One region of the Neobacillus sp. DFD-2R genome, then DNA from elsewhere that is predicted to be linked to it. Evidence: a T-box and tRNA genes for the amino acid it is inferred to sense, from the RefSeq annotation. Region 1 holds a T-box; the other holds one or more tRNA genes.
The links. The T-box of region 1 lies ahead of trpS (tryptophan--tRNA ligase). A T-box ahead of a tRNA ligase gene usually reads a tRNA of that ligase, here a tRNA-Trp.

Region 1 (6,533 bases):
TTATTGATAATTTATTAATGAGAGTGACAGACTTCGTTTTAAACTTTCCTTTTCTTGTTTTTGTTATTGTTTTAAACGCGATTTTATTTGGTAAAGTATCGGGTTTATGGGTTTTAATCGGGGTAATAAGCTTACTTAGCTGGGGTGGGATTGCTCGTATCGTTCGCAGTAAAATCCTTTCTGAAAAGGAAAATGAATATATAATCGCAGCGATTTCAATCGGCTGTACACCTGCTAAGGTTATTATCAAACATCTTTTACCAAATATCCTATCAACTATCATCGTTCAAGCGACAATTACGTTTGCTACGATGATTGTAGCTGAATCAGGCTTAAGCTTCCTTGGATTTGGTGTTCCACAAGACGTCCCAAGCTGGGGTAATATGCTGTCATCTGCTAGTGAACCGGATGTTCTCCAATTTAAATGGTGGATTTGGATTCCACCGGCATTCATCATTACTGTCACCATCTTATCCATTAACTTTATTGGTGAAGGCTTAAAGGATGCTTTCAATCCTAAAACAAGATAAAATCTACCATTAAAAATGGTGGATTTTTTTGTTGTTTAGGAAATTATAAAATAATTTGGTTTGGATAATTTGAAAAAGTTATCTGAATCCAGCTCCAGCGGCTAGTAGACTTCGCTCTCTACGATAAGTCAACACGGAAAAGCTAACGCTCTCCGTGTTTCCTTTATCTCAGTCGAAGCGCTCCAGTCCATACGCCGCTAACCGGGCGCTTGCGCCTTTTGTTCTTGCATTTTTTATAATCAGAGCATTGCTATATCCGATGATAGAATCAACTTTGTATTATAAACATTAGTTCATATAAACGAAGGAACATTCATATACATAGGGTAACAATAGGACAAGGTATAGGGTGTTTACAATGGATAAGGAAATTGGACATGGTATTTAGGATATTTATCTTTTTAATAGGATATTGGATGGCGGTATATGGCGGGATTGTTACCGTTGCTTACATGAACTTATTAACTGTCGGCCTAAGCTTAAAAGAATATTTAGAATTTACCTTGCAACGAGTGGAATGTTATTTACTACCCATCGGTATTATTATCATAACGTTAAGTGTGTACTTCCCAAATACCTGTAATAAACAATAACTGGAGCAAAATATATATAAAGGAATAATTTAACTTAGGTCTGCCCATACTGATTGACAAACAGTTTCTTGAAGTGAGGGGTTGTACAATGTTGTATCTTCATGATGTTTGGGTAAATTGGTTTGAAGGTGAAGAAAACGGTTATAATGTCTGCCACTTCCATGAATGGCGTAAAGATGACGGGGTCGAATTATTAGATCAAGTTCCGCTATTAAAAGTTGAACAGATTCTATTTAACTATATTGAGAACGATCTCTCAGAATTACCTCAACAACTTCTAGATGATATTTATCAAAAAGCTTATTTAAGGAAAAACCATGAAAGAGTCCAGCTTGATTATTGTTTTGTTGTGACGGATGGGGTGGGGATTTTAGCGATTGATACAATCGGGTATAATATCCCTATTCGCAAAAGCAGGCTTATACCAAGACAAGAACAACTTGTTTACGAAATGATTGAGTCACATGATGCGCAAAGTTACCATTTTTATCAGCAAAAAGATATGAAGGATTTTCACATTTTATCACCTGAACCAACTTTGATGAGAGGTTTAACCCGAAAAGAGAGGCAATTAAAACAGCTTTTATTCATGGCTCTTGACCAACTGCATTCTTCAAAGAATGAGGCAGAAGTCCGCTATTGGTTCACGGAGTGGTGTCCGGAGAAGTATTCATCAATACAGGAATTAAATTTTGAAGCAGCTTGGGAACAGCTATTTGAAGAAACAAAATTTGGATGGTCTAAAAGGCACGAATTATTTTGTGAAAATCTGATAAAAGGACAGCCATTTTTTGAAAAGCTTTGGGAAATGGAACATGGTCCAAAAGTAAATTAAAAGCCTGACCCAAAAGGTATTTACCTTTTGCGGGTCAGGCTTTCATTTTTTCCTTATCTTTTTCTTCCTAACCCCAGTGCATTTTCCATTTTTCTTAATGTCTTATTGGCCACTAAACTAGCCTTTTCAGCACCCTGATCTAAAATATCATCGAGCCTGCTTGATTCAATCAAATCATAGTATTTATCTTGAATAGGTTTGAAGACATTTACAACAACTTCTGCCAGATCACTCTTAAAGTCTCCATAACCTTTACCGACATACATATCTTCGATTTCACCAATGGATTTCCCGCTTAAGATAGAGTATATCGATAATAGATTTGAAACGCCGGGTTTATTTTCCTTATCAAATTTAACCAGGCCATCTGAATCTGTTACTGCACTCTTAATTTTCTTCACTATTTGTTTTGGATCATCAAGAGGAGTGATAAAAGCCTTTTGGTTTGGATCTGATTTGCTCATTTTTTTCGTTGGTTCTTGCAGAGACATGATCCTTGCTCCGACCTTAGGAAGACGAATTTCAGGAATAGTAAGAATTTTACTGTATTTTTTGTTAAATCTTTCAGCAAGGTCTCTCGTTAATTCCATATGCTGCTTTTGATCCTCTCCAACTGGAACAATGTCTGTGTTGTATAATAAAATATCTGCTGCCATTAATGGAGGATATGTTAACAAGCTTGCTGAAACTGCTTCTTTTCCAAAAGATTTATCTTTAAATTGTGTCATCCTTTCCAATTCACCGATATAGGATACACATTGCATTATCCAGCCGGCTTGGGCATGTGCCGGAACTTCTGATTGAATAAATAAAGTAGCTTTAGTTGGATCAATTCCAACAGCAATGTATAGAGCTGCCAGGCTGCGAATGTTTTTTCTTAAAGTTTGCGGGTCCTGTGGAACGGTAATTGCATGCTGGTCAACAATACAGAAGAAACAATTGTATTCGTCCTGTAGTTCTACAAATTGCTTCATTGCTCCAATATAGTTACCAAGCGTAATTGTACCACTTGGCTGGATACCTGAAAAAATTGTCTTCATTGTAAATTCCTCCTGAAAAATGTAAATAAAAAACCATTCATCCCATAAAAATAGGGGCGAATGGTTCGCGGTACCACCCTAAATTACTCAAAAAAGAGTCACTTAGTTCCATAGTCCTAATTGGATTATGGGTCCTTATAACGTTAGGAAAACGTCTATTCCTACTGCTTCCATTTAATAAAGGTTTGGAAAGAAGCTCAAAAGTCCATTCCGTATTAATTCGTGTTTGTTTTCACCAGCCACAAACTCTCTAAAAACGAAGGAAAATACGTACTACTCTTTATCATCGCTCTACAGCTACTATTCATTTATTCATATTATAAATAAATGTATATTGGTAATCAAGTACGCAAAATATAATAACAGACAAGAGCTATTAACATGAAAAGACCGGTAAAAGAGCCATAAAAGAGCGCTGGCTTTGGACTAATGGTTACGAGTTCAGATAATGATGGGATTTCATTGAATTTCCTTTTCCATTGTCCGCGTGAAAAAGAAAAATTTAATGATTTTGAAATCGCATCATAGAATCCAGTATGAATTGTATAAATAAACAAGGAAGTGATAAGCAATGCTGCCGTAATGTAAAAAGATATATTGATATATCTTACTAAAGTGATTTTATGACTTGTGAAAAAAGAAATAGCCAAAATACCTAATTGAAAAGAAGCTAAAATTAAAAGTTTTTTCTTGAGACGAAATTTCAAATAAAAACCTCCAAAATGTTGATTTAACGGGTTAAAGCATAACAGAAAAGCAAAAAATACTATAAGTTTAAATTATATCATAGGTTTATGTAATGCTAACGTAAAAATTGTTTCGGAACTGTAAATAAATTTCGGAAAAGTAATGTACAATTATATGAAAATATGTATAATAGAGAATGTAGTAATTTTTCAGAATAATAGAAAAGGGAGGTCTACTAGTGAAGAAATCAAAACTTTCACTACTTTTAGTTTTATCGCTGGTGCTTAGCATGTTCTTAGCAGCATGTTCTGGAGGCGGCAGTAAAAATCAAGGTACAGATACAGGAAAAACTAACGGCAAAGATTCCGGAACTGCACAGCTTGCAGACAAGCAGGAAATCAATGTTTTGGAAACTGCTGAAATTCCTAATATGGACAGTGTAATGAACGAAGACGTTCTCGGCAGCGAGATTGTTTCTCAAGTAAATGCAGGATTATACCGTTTGGATCAAAATCAAAAGGTAATTCCTGATGTTGCTGACGGGATGCCGCAATTTAATGCGGATAAAACAGTATTAACCATTAAATTGAAAAAGAATGTTAAATGGTCTAATGGCGACCCTGTAACTTCTCATGATTTCGTCTATGCGTGGCAGCGGGCAATTGATCCGAAAACGGCCGCTCCATATGGTCCATATTTCATGCAAGATAAAATCAAAAATGCAACAGAAATTGTGAACGGCAAAGCAAAAGCTCAAGATTTAGGGATTAAAGCTTTAGACGATTATACGTTGGAAATCGACTTAGTAAGACCGCTACCATATATCGAATCTTATTTAACATTTACATTATTCTATCCGCAAAATCAAAAGTATGTACAAGCACAAGGTGCAAACTATGCGAAAGATGCTGCACATCTGCTATATAATGGTCCGTTTAAAATGACTAAGTGGGATGGCACGCAAGCCGACCAATGGACTTTAGAAAAGAATGCAGACTACTGGAATGCAAAAGACGTTACGTTAAATAAAGTTAATTTTAACGTTGTGAAAGATCCGCAAGCAGCTGTAAACGCATTCACTACCGGACAGGCTGATATTACAGGAAGGCTTGCTTCATCAGCTGTCATTTCGCAGTATCAAGGTTCTAAAGAATTATTGCGCTTCCTTGAACCATCTATGTGGTGGTTGAAAATGAACGAAAACAATCCTGTTTTAAAAAATGTCAATATTCGTAAAGCAATTGCTTTAGCAGTTGATAGGAAATCATATGTAAATAACGTGTTGGCAAACGGCTCAGTTGAAGCAAATTACTTGGTGCCAAAAGAGTTTACATACAATAATGGCAAAGACTTCCGCGATGGCGCCGGAACTTATCTGAAAACAGATAAAGAACAAGCTAAGAAGCTATGGGAACAAGGTTTAAAAGAAGTAGGCAAAACAGATGTAACATTCACTTTTGTTGGTCAAGATACTGAAACAGCGAAAAAAGAGGAAGCATTCATCAAAGACCAATTGGAGAAAACTCTTCCTGGATTGTCCGTTAATATTCAAAGTGTTCCGTTCAAAATCCGTATTGACCGCGAAGACAAACAAGATTACGATATAATTTTTAGCGGTTGGGGACCAGACTATGCTGACCCAATGACATTCATGGATCTTTTCCTAACAGGTGGAGGTCAAAACCACATGAGCTTCAGCGATCCAAAATATGATAAGCTGATTAAAGATGCTCAAACAACTTTGGCTGCTAAACCGGATGAGCGCTGGAAAGCTCTACAAGATGCTGAGAAGATCTTGTTAGAAGACGATGCAGCATTTGCACCACTTTATCAGCGTGCTGTTAACATTTTAGTAAATCCAAAGATTAAAGGTTTACAACACAATCCATATTCTGATTATAGTTTCGTATGGGTTAAAGTTTACAAATAGGTACCATTTTTAAGCAAAAACAAAGAGAGTATATTAGCAAATATACTCTCTTTTTACCTGTATCAGAATTGTCGAACAATGTAGAAAATTTAATTAATTAGGAGGTGTCGGCATGGCAAAATATCTCGTCCAACGGGTTCTCTATATGATTTTTACGTTATTCATTGTTGTATCCATAACATTTTTCCTCATGAAGTTAATTCCAGGTACCCCTTTTAATAACTGGGAAAAACTTTCAGAAACCCAGCGCCACATATTACAAGTAAAGTATGGATTCGATCAACCTGTGCCAGTTCAATATGTTCACTATATAATCAACATGGTTAAAGGTGATTTAGGTGTCTCCTTTCAGTTTAATAACACCCCTGTAACTGAGCTTCTCGCACAACGAACTGGCCCTTCTGCCTTACTTGGCGCGCAGGCCATGATTATCGGTGCATTGATTGGGATCATTTTAGGCGTTGTGGCGGCGTTAAAACAAAATACCTGGATTGATTATGGAGCGACAATTATTGCAGTTATGGGAAAATCTATACCAAATTTTATTTTTGCCGGTTTATTGCAATACTTTGTTGCCGTAAAATTAGGATGGCTTCCTGTTATGTTCTGGAATGGACCGTCATTCACTATCCTGCCAACGATTGCTTTGGCAATGTTTCCGATTTCCATCGCTGCCCGGTTTATGCGGACAGAAATGGTGGAAGTATTGGGTTCTGATTATATTACCCTTGCGAAAGCAAAAGGTGCCAGCTATTGGCAAATCAGTATCAAACATGCACTGCGAAATGCGTTAATCCCTGTTATTACAGTAATGGGACCATTAGCGGTAAGTCTGATGACAGGCTCGCTTGTTGTAGAAAATATCTTTGGAATTCCTGGCATCGGGGATCAATTTGTGAAATCTATCATGACTAACGA
Region 2 (6,533 bases), 230 kb from region 1:
TGGAGCGGGTGATGGGAATCGAACCCACTACATCAGCTTGGAAGGCTGAGGTTTTACCAGTAAACTACACCCGCATGTAGTTAATTTATTATCAACTGACCTTTATTATAATACACGTATTGCTATTCAACGTCAAGTGGTTTTTTCGAAATTTGTCGATTTTTGCACTTGGCCAAAAATACAATAACAAAATAAAAAGTCCATTTAAGGACTTTTTTTAATTCAAATGGTTATTTATCCATTTTATCATATCGGCAATTACTTCATCTTTATTGATTTCATTTAGAATTTCATGTCGTGCATTTTCATATATTTTATAGTTTACATCCTTAATTCCTGCTTTTTTATAAGCTTGATAGGTTTGCAGTACCCCTTTGGTATTACCTCCTACAGGATCTTTACTTCCGGAAATTAAGTAGATTGGCAGGTCTAATGGAATTGACTTTATATTGCCGGGTTTATTTATAATTTCAAGCCCTTCAAGAAGATCATGAAAAAACCCTGAAGTGAATACCTCTCCGCAAAATGGGTCAGCTATATACTTATCTACTTCAGATTCATCCCTGCTCAACCAATCAAATTCTGTTCTGTTAGGAGTGAACCCTTTATTATAGCTGCCGAAGGTTAAATTATTTAATAAGTGACTTGGTGTCTTGGCCCCTTTTTTCTTCATTTCCCTAGCAGCAACCATTCTTCCGATTTTCCCCAACAATCCAGGGTCTCCACCTGTTCCGGATAAAATAACTCCTGTAAGCTTATCCCCGTACAATTGAATAAATCTTCTTGCTAAAAAAGATCCCATACTATGTCCTAATAAAAAGACAGGGACTTCGGGATTTTCTTCTTTAATTATTGTTGTCAGCAAATTAATATCAGCAACTACTTTTTCAAATCCATCTACATCCGCTAAATACCCCGGACTGTTATTCTGTACTCCTGTCTTTCCATGTCCGCGATGATCATTGCCATAGACAAAGATATTTTGCAAAGTAAGTTCCCTGGCAAAAGAATTATATCGTTGAATATGTTCCGCCATCCCATGGGCAATCTGTACAATTGCTCTTGGCTTCCCCTCAATGTCAGCAGCCCATTTATTTACAAAAATTTCAGCTCCATCACTTGAATGGAAAGAAAACGACGATTGATTGACCAAACCAATCACCCCTAATAGGATTTTTGTTTACATAAAAAATACACACATACTTATGTTCTTAATATTGTGTGTGAAATCAGTTTATCCTGAATGTACTTACTTAACTTGAATATATCTCAATTTTTAAAAAACTGTCAATCGGGTGATTGTGGTGGTAACTGCTCTTTCCGTTTTTAACGGGCAGAATTCATCACTTTTGGGGCTTATTTTTAAAGATAGGTGCTTTTTTGGATTCGCTGATAAATCGTATGGTTAAGTAATTTTACAATTTAAAATGGTTTATTCGTGAGTTTATAATAGCAATTTTTACGAAAACAGCTTTTTTACATGAAATTATCTTATAAATAAATAAAAAACGTTTCTTACATAGTGTAAGAAACGTTGATTTCATCGCCTAGGAAAGCGATTGTCCATATACCGGTGGTCGGGGTCGAACCGACACTCCAGAGGAACACGATTTTGAGTCGTGCGCGTCTGCCAATTCCGCCACACCGGCGTATTAAAATGTTTGTTGAAGTAATGCCGAGGACCGGAATCGAACCGGTACGGTAGTCACCTACCGCAGGATTTTAAGTCCTGTGCGTCTGCCAGTTCCGCCACCCCGGCGAAAATAAATTACTTGTTCATATCAATACTCAACATAAATAATTATGGAGGCGGCAACCGGATTCGAACCGGTGGTAAAGGTTTTGCAGACCTCTGCCTTACCACTTGGCTATGCCGCCATTAATTTTTGGAGCGGAAGACGGGATTCGAACCCGCGACCCCCACCTTGGCAAGGTGGTGTTCTACCACTGAACTACTTCCGCAAATTGGCTGGGCTAGCTGGATTTGAACCAACGCATGTCGCAGTCAAAGTGCGATGCCTTACCGCTTGGCTATAGCCCAATGATATTATAAATATCAAATATTTTCAATAAAAATTATGGGGCGACTGATGGGAATCGAACCCACGAATGTCGGAACCACAATCCGATGCGTTAACCACTTCGCCACAATCGCCACTATAAAATTTTTGGCAGGGGTAGTAGGAATTGAACCCACACCAAAGGTTTTGGAGACCTTCGTTCTACCTTTAAACTATACCCCTATAAATGGTGGAGGGGGACGGATTCGAACCGCCGAACCCGGAGGGAGCGGATTTACAGTCCGCCGCGTTTAGCCACTTCGCTACCCCTCCACATATAATAGTTGTTTTGCCAGCTTTATTTTTTAAAACAATGGTGGCTCAGGACGGAATCGAACCGCCGACACAAGGATTTTCAGTCCTTTGCTCTACCGACTGAGCTACTGAGCCAACATATGGCGGTCTGGACGGGACTCGAACCCGCGACCTCCTGCGTGACAGGCAGGCATTCTAACCAACTGAACTACCAGACCGGATTGCGGGGACAGGATTTGAACCTGCGACCTTCGGGTTATGAGCCCGACGAGCTACCGGACTGCTCCACCCCGCGACGGTAATAAATACATTATTTGTTTTAAAAATATATGGTGGAGGATGACGGGATCGAACCGCCGACCCTCTGCTTGTAAGGCAGATGCTCTCCCAGCTGAGCTAATCCTCCATAATAATGAAAGTTATGTTCGCTAGCGCGAAAAATTTTTGGTGACCCCTACGGGATTCGAACCCGTGTTACCGCCGTGAAAGGGCGGTGTCTTAACCGCTTGACCAAGGGGCCATAATTTAGAATTAAATGGCGGAGAGCAAGGGATTTGAACCCTTGAGACAGGGTTACCCGCCTACACGATTTCCAATCGTGCTCCTTCGGCCACTCGGACAGCTCTCCATTATGGCTCCGCAGGTAGGACTCGAACCTACGACCGATCGGTTAACAGCCGATAGCTCTACCACTGAGCTACTGCGGAATAATATTATTACAGCCTGGCAACGTCCTACTCTCACAGGGACAAAGTCCCAACTACCATCGGCGCTGAGAAGCTTAACTTCCGTGTTCGGTATGGGAACGGGTGTGACCTTCTCGCCATTGCTGCCAGACTATTTATCAGACACTATTTTATTATAATGTCTTTTTAATATTTTTCAAGAGGAAATTTATTTTTTTTTCATTCCCTCAAAACCGGATAATGCAGAAGAAGTTTTTGTAAAAACGAGCTCGCTTTAATACTGGTTAAGTCCTCGAACGATTAGTATCAGTCAGCTCCACACGTCACCGCGCTTCCACCTCTGACCTATCAACCTGATCATCTTTCAGGGTTCTTACTAGCTTGACGCTATGGGAAATCTCATCTTGAGGGGGGCTTCATGCTTAGATGCTTTCAGCACTTATCCCGTCCGCACATAGCTACCCAGCGATGCCTTTGGCAAGACAACTGGTACACCAGCGGTGCGTCCATCCCGGTCCTCTCGTACTAAGGACAGCTCCTCTCAAATTTCCTGCGCCCACGACGGATAGGGACCGAACTGTCTCACGACGTTCTGAACCCAGCTCGCGTACCGCTTTAATGGGCGAACAGCCCAACCCTTGGGACCGACTACAGCCCCAGGATGCGATGAGCCGACATCGAGGTGCCAAACCTCCCCGTCGATGTGGACTCTTGGGGGAGATAAGCCTGTTATCCCCGGGGTAGCTTTTATCCGTTGAGCGATGGCCCTTCCATGCGGAACCACCGGATCACTAAGCCCGACTTTCGTCCCTGCTCGACTTGTAGGTCTCGCAGTCAAGCTCCCTTGTGCCTTTACACTCTACGAATGATTTCCAACCATTCTGAGGGAACCTTTGGGCGCCTCCGTTACTCTTTAGGAGGCGACCGCCCCAGTCAAACTGCCCACCTGACACTGTCTCCCACCCCGATCAGGGGTGCGGGTTAGAATTTCAATACAGCCAGGGTAGTATCCCACCGACGCCTCCACCGAAGCTAGCGCTCCGGCTTCTACGGCTCCTACCTATCCTGTACAAGCTGTACCAAAATTCAATATCAGGCTACAGTAAAGCTCCACGGGGTCTTTCCGTCCTGTCGCGGGTAACCTGCATCTTCACAGGTACTATAATTTCACCGAGTCTCTCGTTGAGACAGTGCCCAGATCGTTACGCCTTTCGTGCGGGTCGGAACTTACCCGACAAGGAATTTCGCTACCTTAGGACCGTTATAGTTACGGCCGCCGTTTACTGGGGCTTCGATTCAGAGCTTCGCTTGCGCTAACCCCTCCTCTTAACCTTCCAGCACCGGGCAGGCGTCAGCCCCTATACTTCGCCTTGCGGCTTCGCAGAGACCTGTGTTTTTGCTAAACAGTCGCCTGGGCCTATTCACTGCGGCTCTTCGAGGCTATTCACCCCAAAGAGCACCCCTTCTCCCGAAGTTACGGGGTCATTTTGCCGAGTTCCTTAACGAGAGTTCTCTCGCTCACCTTAGGATTCTCTCCTCGCCTACCTGTGTCGGTTTGCGGTACGGGCACCTTTTATCTCGCTAGAGGCTTTTCTTGGCAGTGTGGAATCAGGAACTTCGGTACTAAATTTCCCTCGCTGTCACAGCTCAGCCTTCACGCAAGCGGGATTTGCCTCACTTGCAGCCTAACTGCTTAGACGCGCATATCCAACAGCGCGCTTACCCTATCCTCCTGCGTCCCCCCGTTGCTCAAACGATAAAGAGGTGGTACAGGAATATCAACCTGTTGTCCATCGCCTACGCCTTTCGGCCTCGGCTTAGGTCCCGACTAACCCTGAGCGGACGAGCCTTCCTCAGGAAACCTTAGGCATTCGGTGGATGAGATTCTCACTCATCTTTCGCTACTCATACCGGCATTCTCACTTCTAAGCGCTCCACCAGTCCTTACGGTCTGACTTCAACGCCCTTAGAACGCTCTCCTACCACTGACATCTAAGATGTCAATCCACAGCTTCGGTGATACGTTTAGCCCCGGTACATTTTCGGCGCAGAGTCACTCGACCAGTGAGCTATTACGCACTCTTTAAATGGTGGCTGCTTCTAAGCCAACATCCTGGTTGTCTAAGCAACTCCACATCCTTTTCCACTTAACGTATACTTTGGGACCTTAGCTGGTGGTCTGGGCTGTTTCCCTTTTGACTACGGATCTTATCACTCGCAGTCTGACTCCCACGGATAAGTCTTTGGCATTCGGAGTTTGTCTGAATTCGGTAACCCGATGAGGGCCCCTAGTCCAAACAGTGCTCTACCTCCAAGACTCTTACTACGTGAGGCTAGCCCTAAAGCTATTTCGGAGAGAACCAGCTATCTCCAAGTTCGATTGGAATTTCTCCGCTACCCACACCTCATCCCCGCACTTTTCAACGTGCGTGGGTTCGGGCCTCCATCCAGTGTTACCTGGACTTCACCCTGGACATGGGTAGATCACCTGGTTTCGGGTCTACGACCACATACTCATTCGCCCTATTAAGACTCGCTTTCGCTGCGGCTCCGTCTCTTCAACTTAACCTTGCATGTAATCGTAACTCGCCGGTTCATTCTACAAAAGGCACGCCATCACCCATGAACGGGCTCTGACTACTTGTAGGCACACGGTTTCAGGAACTATTTCACTCCCCTTCCGGGGTGCTTTTCACCTTTCCCTCACGGTACTGGTTCACTATCGGTCACTAGGGAGTATTTAGCCTTGGGAGATGGTCCTCCCTGCTTCCGACCGGATTTCACGTGTCCGGCCGTACTCAGGATCCACTCAGGAGGGAACGAAGTTTCAACTACAGGGTTTTTACCTTCTATGACGGACCTTTCCAGATCGCTTCATCTACCCCGTTCCTTTGTAACTCCATGTTGAGTGTCCTACAACCCCAAGAGGCAAGCCTCTTGGTTTGGGCTATGTCCCGTTTCGCTCGCCGCTACTCAGGGAATCGCGTTTGCTTTCTCTTCCTCCGGGTACTTAGATGTTTCAGTTCCCCGGGTATGCCTTCCATACCCTATGTATTCAGGTAATGATATTGCTCCATTACGAGCAATGGGTTTCCCCATTCGGAAATCTCCGGATCAAAGCTTACTTACAGCTCCCCGAAGCATATCGGTGTTAGTCCCGTCCTTCATCGGCTCCTAGTGCCAAGGCATTCACCGTGCGCCCTTTCTAACTTAACCTAAAAGGTTTAATTCTCTTACATAATAAGAGAGAAAACTAAAATGGCGATCACTCGGTTCTTACTTTGACTTCTTCTTTACGATTATCCAGTTTTCAAAGAACGAATAAAAAAAGCTTCGAGAGATTAATTGCTCTCTCAAAACTAAACAAACAAAGAACGTGTTTCAAACAAACTGTTTTGTCCGGCTCATATGTCCGGCATATATCCTTAGAAAGGAGGTGATCCAGCCGCACCTTCCGATACGGCTACCTTGTTACGACTTCACCCCAATCATCTGTCCCACCTTAGGCGGCTGGCTCCTTACGGTTACCCCA

Region 2: it encodes a tRNA-Trp, which carries the amino acid that the T-box ahead of trpS (tryptophan--tRNA ligase) is inferred to sense. The anticodon was not compared.

Annotation. Positions count from the first base shown of each region.
Region 1 is NZ_CM173228.1:4,388,811-4,395,343, reverse strand. It holds gene opp4C (oligopeptide ABC transporter permease) at 1-530, shown strand, start outside; gene AC3ANV_RS21980 (YuzI family membrane protein) at 908-1,123, shown strand; gene AC3ANV_RS21975 (DUF3603 family protein) at 1,212-1,958, shown strand; gene trpS (tryptophan--tRNA ligase) at 2,012-2,998, opposite strand; T-box leader at 3,048-3,294, opposite strand; gene AC3ANV_RS21965 (hypothetical protein) at 3,340-3,705, opposite strand; gene AC3ANV_RS21960 (peptide ABC transporter substrate-binding protein) at 3,924-5,615, shown strand; gene opp3b (oligopeptide ABC transporter permease) at 5,728-6,533, shown strand, end outside.
Region 2 is NZ_CM173228.1:4,618,229-4,624,761, forward strand. It holds tRNA gene AC3ANV_RS23070 (tRNA-Gly) at 1-74, opposite strand; gene AC3ANV_RS23075 (alpha/beta hydrolase) at 218-1,153, opposite strand; tRNA gene AC3ANV_RS23080 (tRNA-Leu) at 1,569-1,649, opposite strand; tRNA gene AC3ANV_RS23085 (tRNA-Leu) at 1,674-1,759, opposite strand; tRNA gene AC3ANV_RS23090 (tRNA-Cys) at 1,805-1,878, opposite strand; tRNA gene AC3ANV_RS23095 (tRNA-Gly) at 1,888-1,962, opposite strand; tRNA gene AC3ANV_RS23100 (tRNA-Gln) at 1,967-2,041, opposite strand; tRNA gene AC3ANV_RS23105 (tRNA-His) at 2,080-2,155, opposite strand; tRNA gene AC3ANV_RS23110 (tRNA-Trp) at 2,170-2,243, opposite strand; tRNA gene AC3ANV_RS23115 (tRNA-Tyr) at 2,249-2,333, opposite strand; tRNA gene AC3ANV_RS23120 (tRNA-Phe) at 2,375-2,450, opposite strand; tRNA gene AC3ANV_RS23125 (tRNA-Asp) at 2,457-2,533, opposite strand; tRNA gene AC3ANV_RS23130 (tRNA-Met) at 2,537-2,610, opposite strand; tRNA gene AC3ANV_RS23135 (tRNA-Val) at 2,646-2,721, opposite strand; tRNA gene AC3ANV_RS23140 (tRNA-Glu) at 2,761-2,835, opposite strand; tRNA gene AC3ANV_RS23145 (tRNA-Ser) at 2,852-2,943, opposite strand; tRNA gene AC3ANV_RS23150 (tRNA-Asn) at 2,948-3,022, opposite strand; rRNA gene rrf (5S ribosomal RNA) at 3,037-3,152, opposite strand; rRNA gene AC3ANV_RS23160 (23S ribosomal RNA) at 3,282-6,217, opposite strand; rRNA gene AC3ANV_RS23165 (16S ribosomal RNA) at 6,431-6,533, opposite strand, start outside.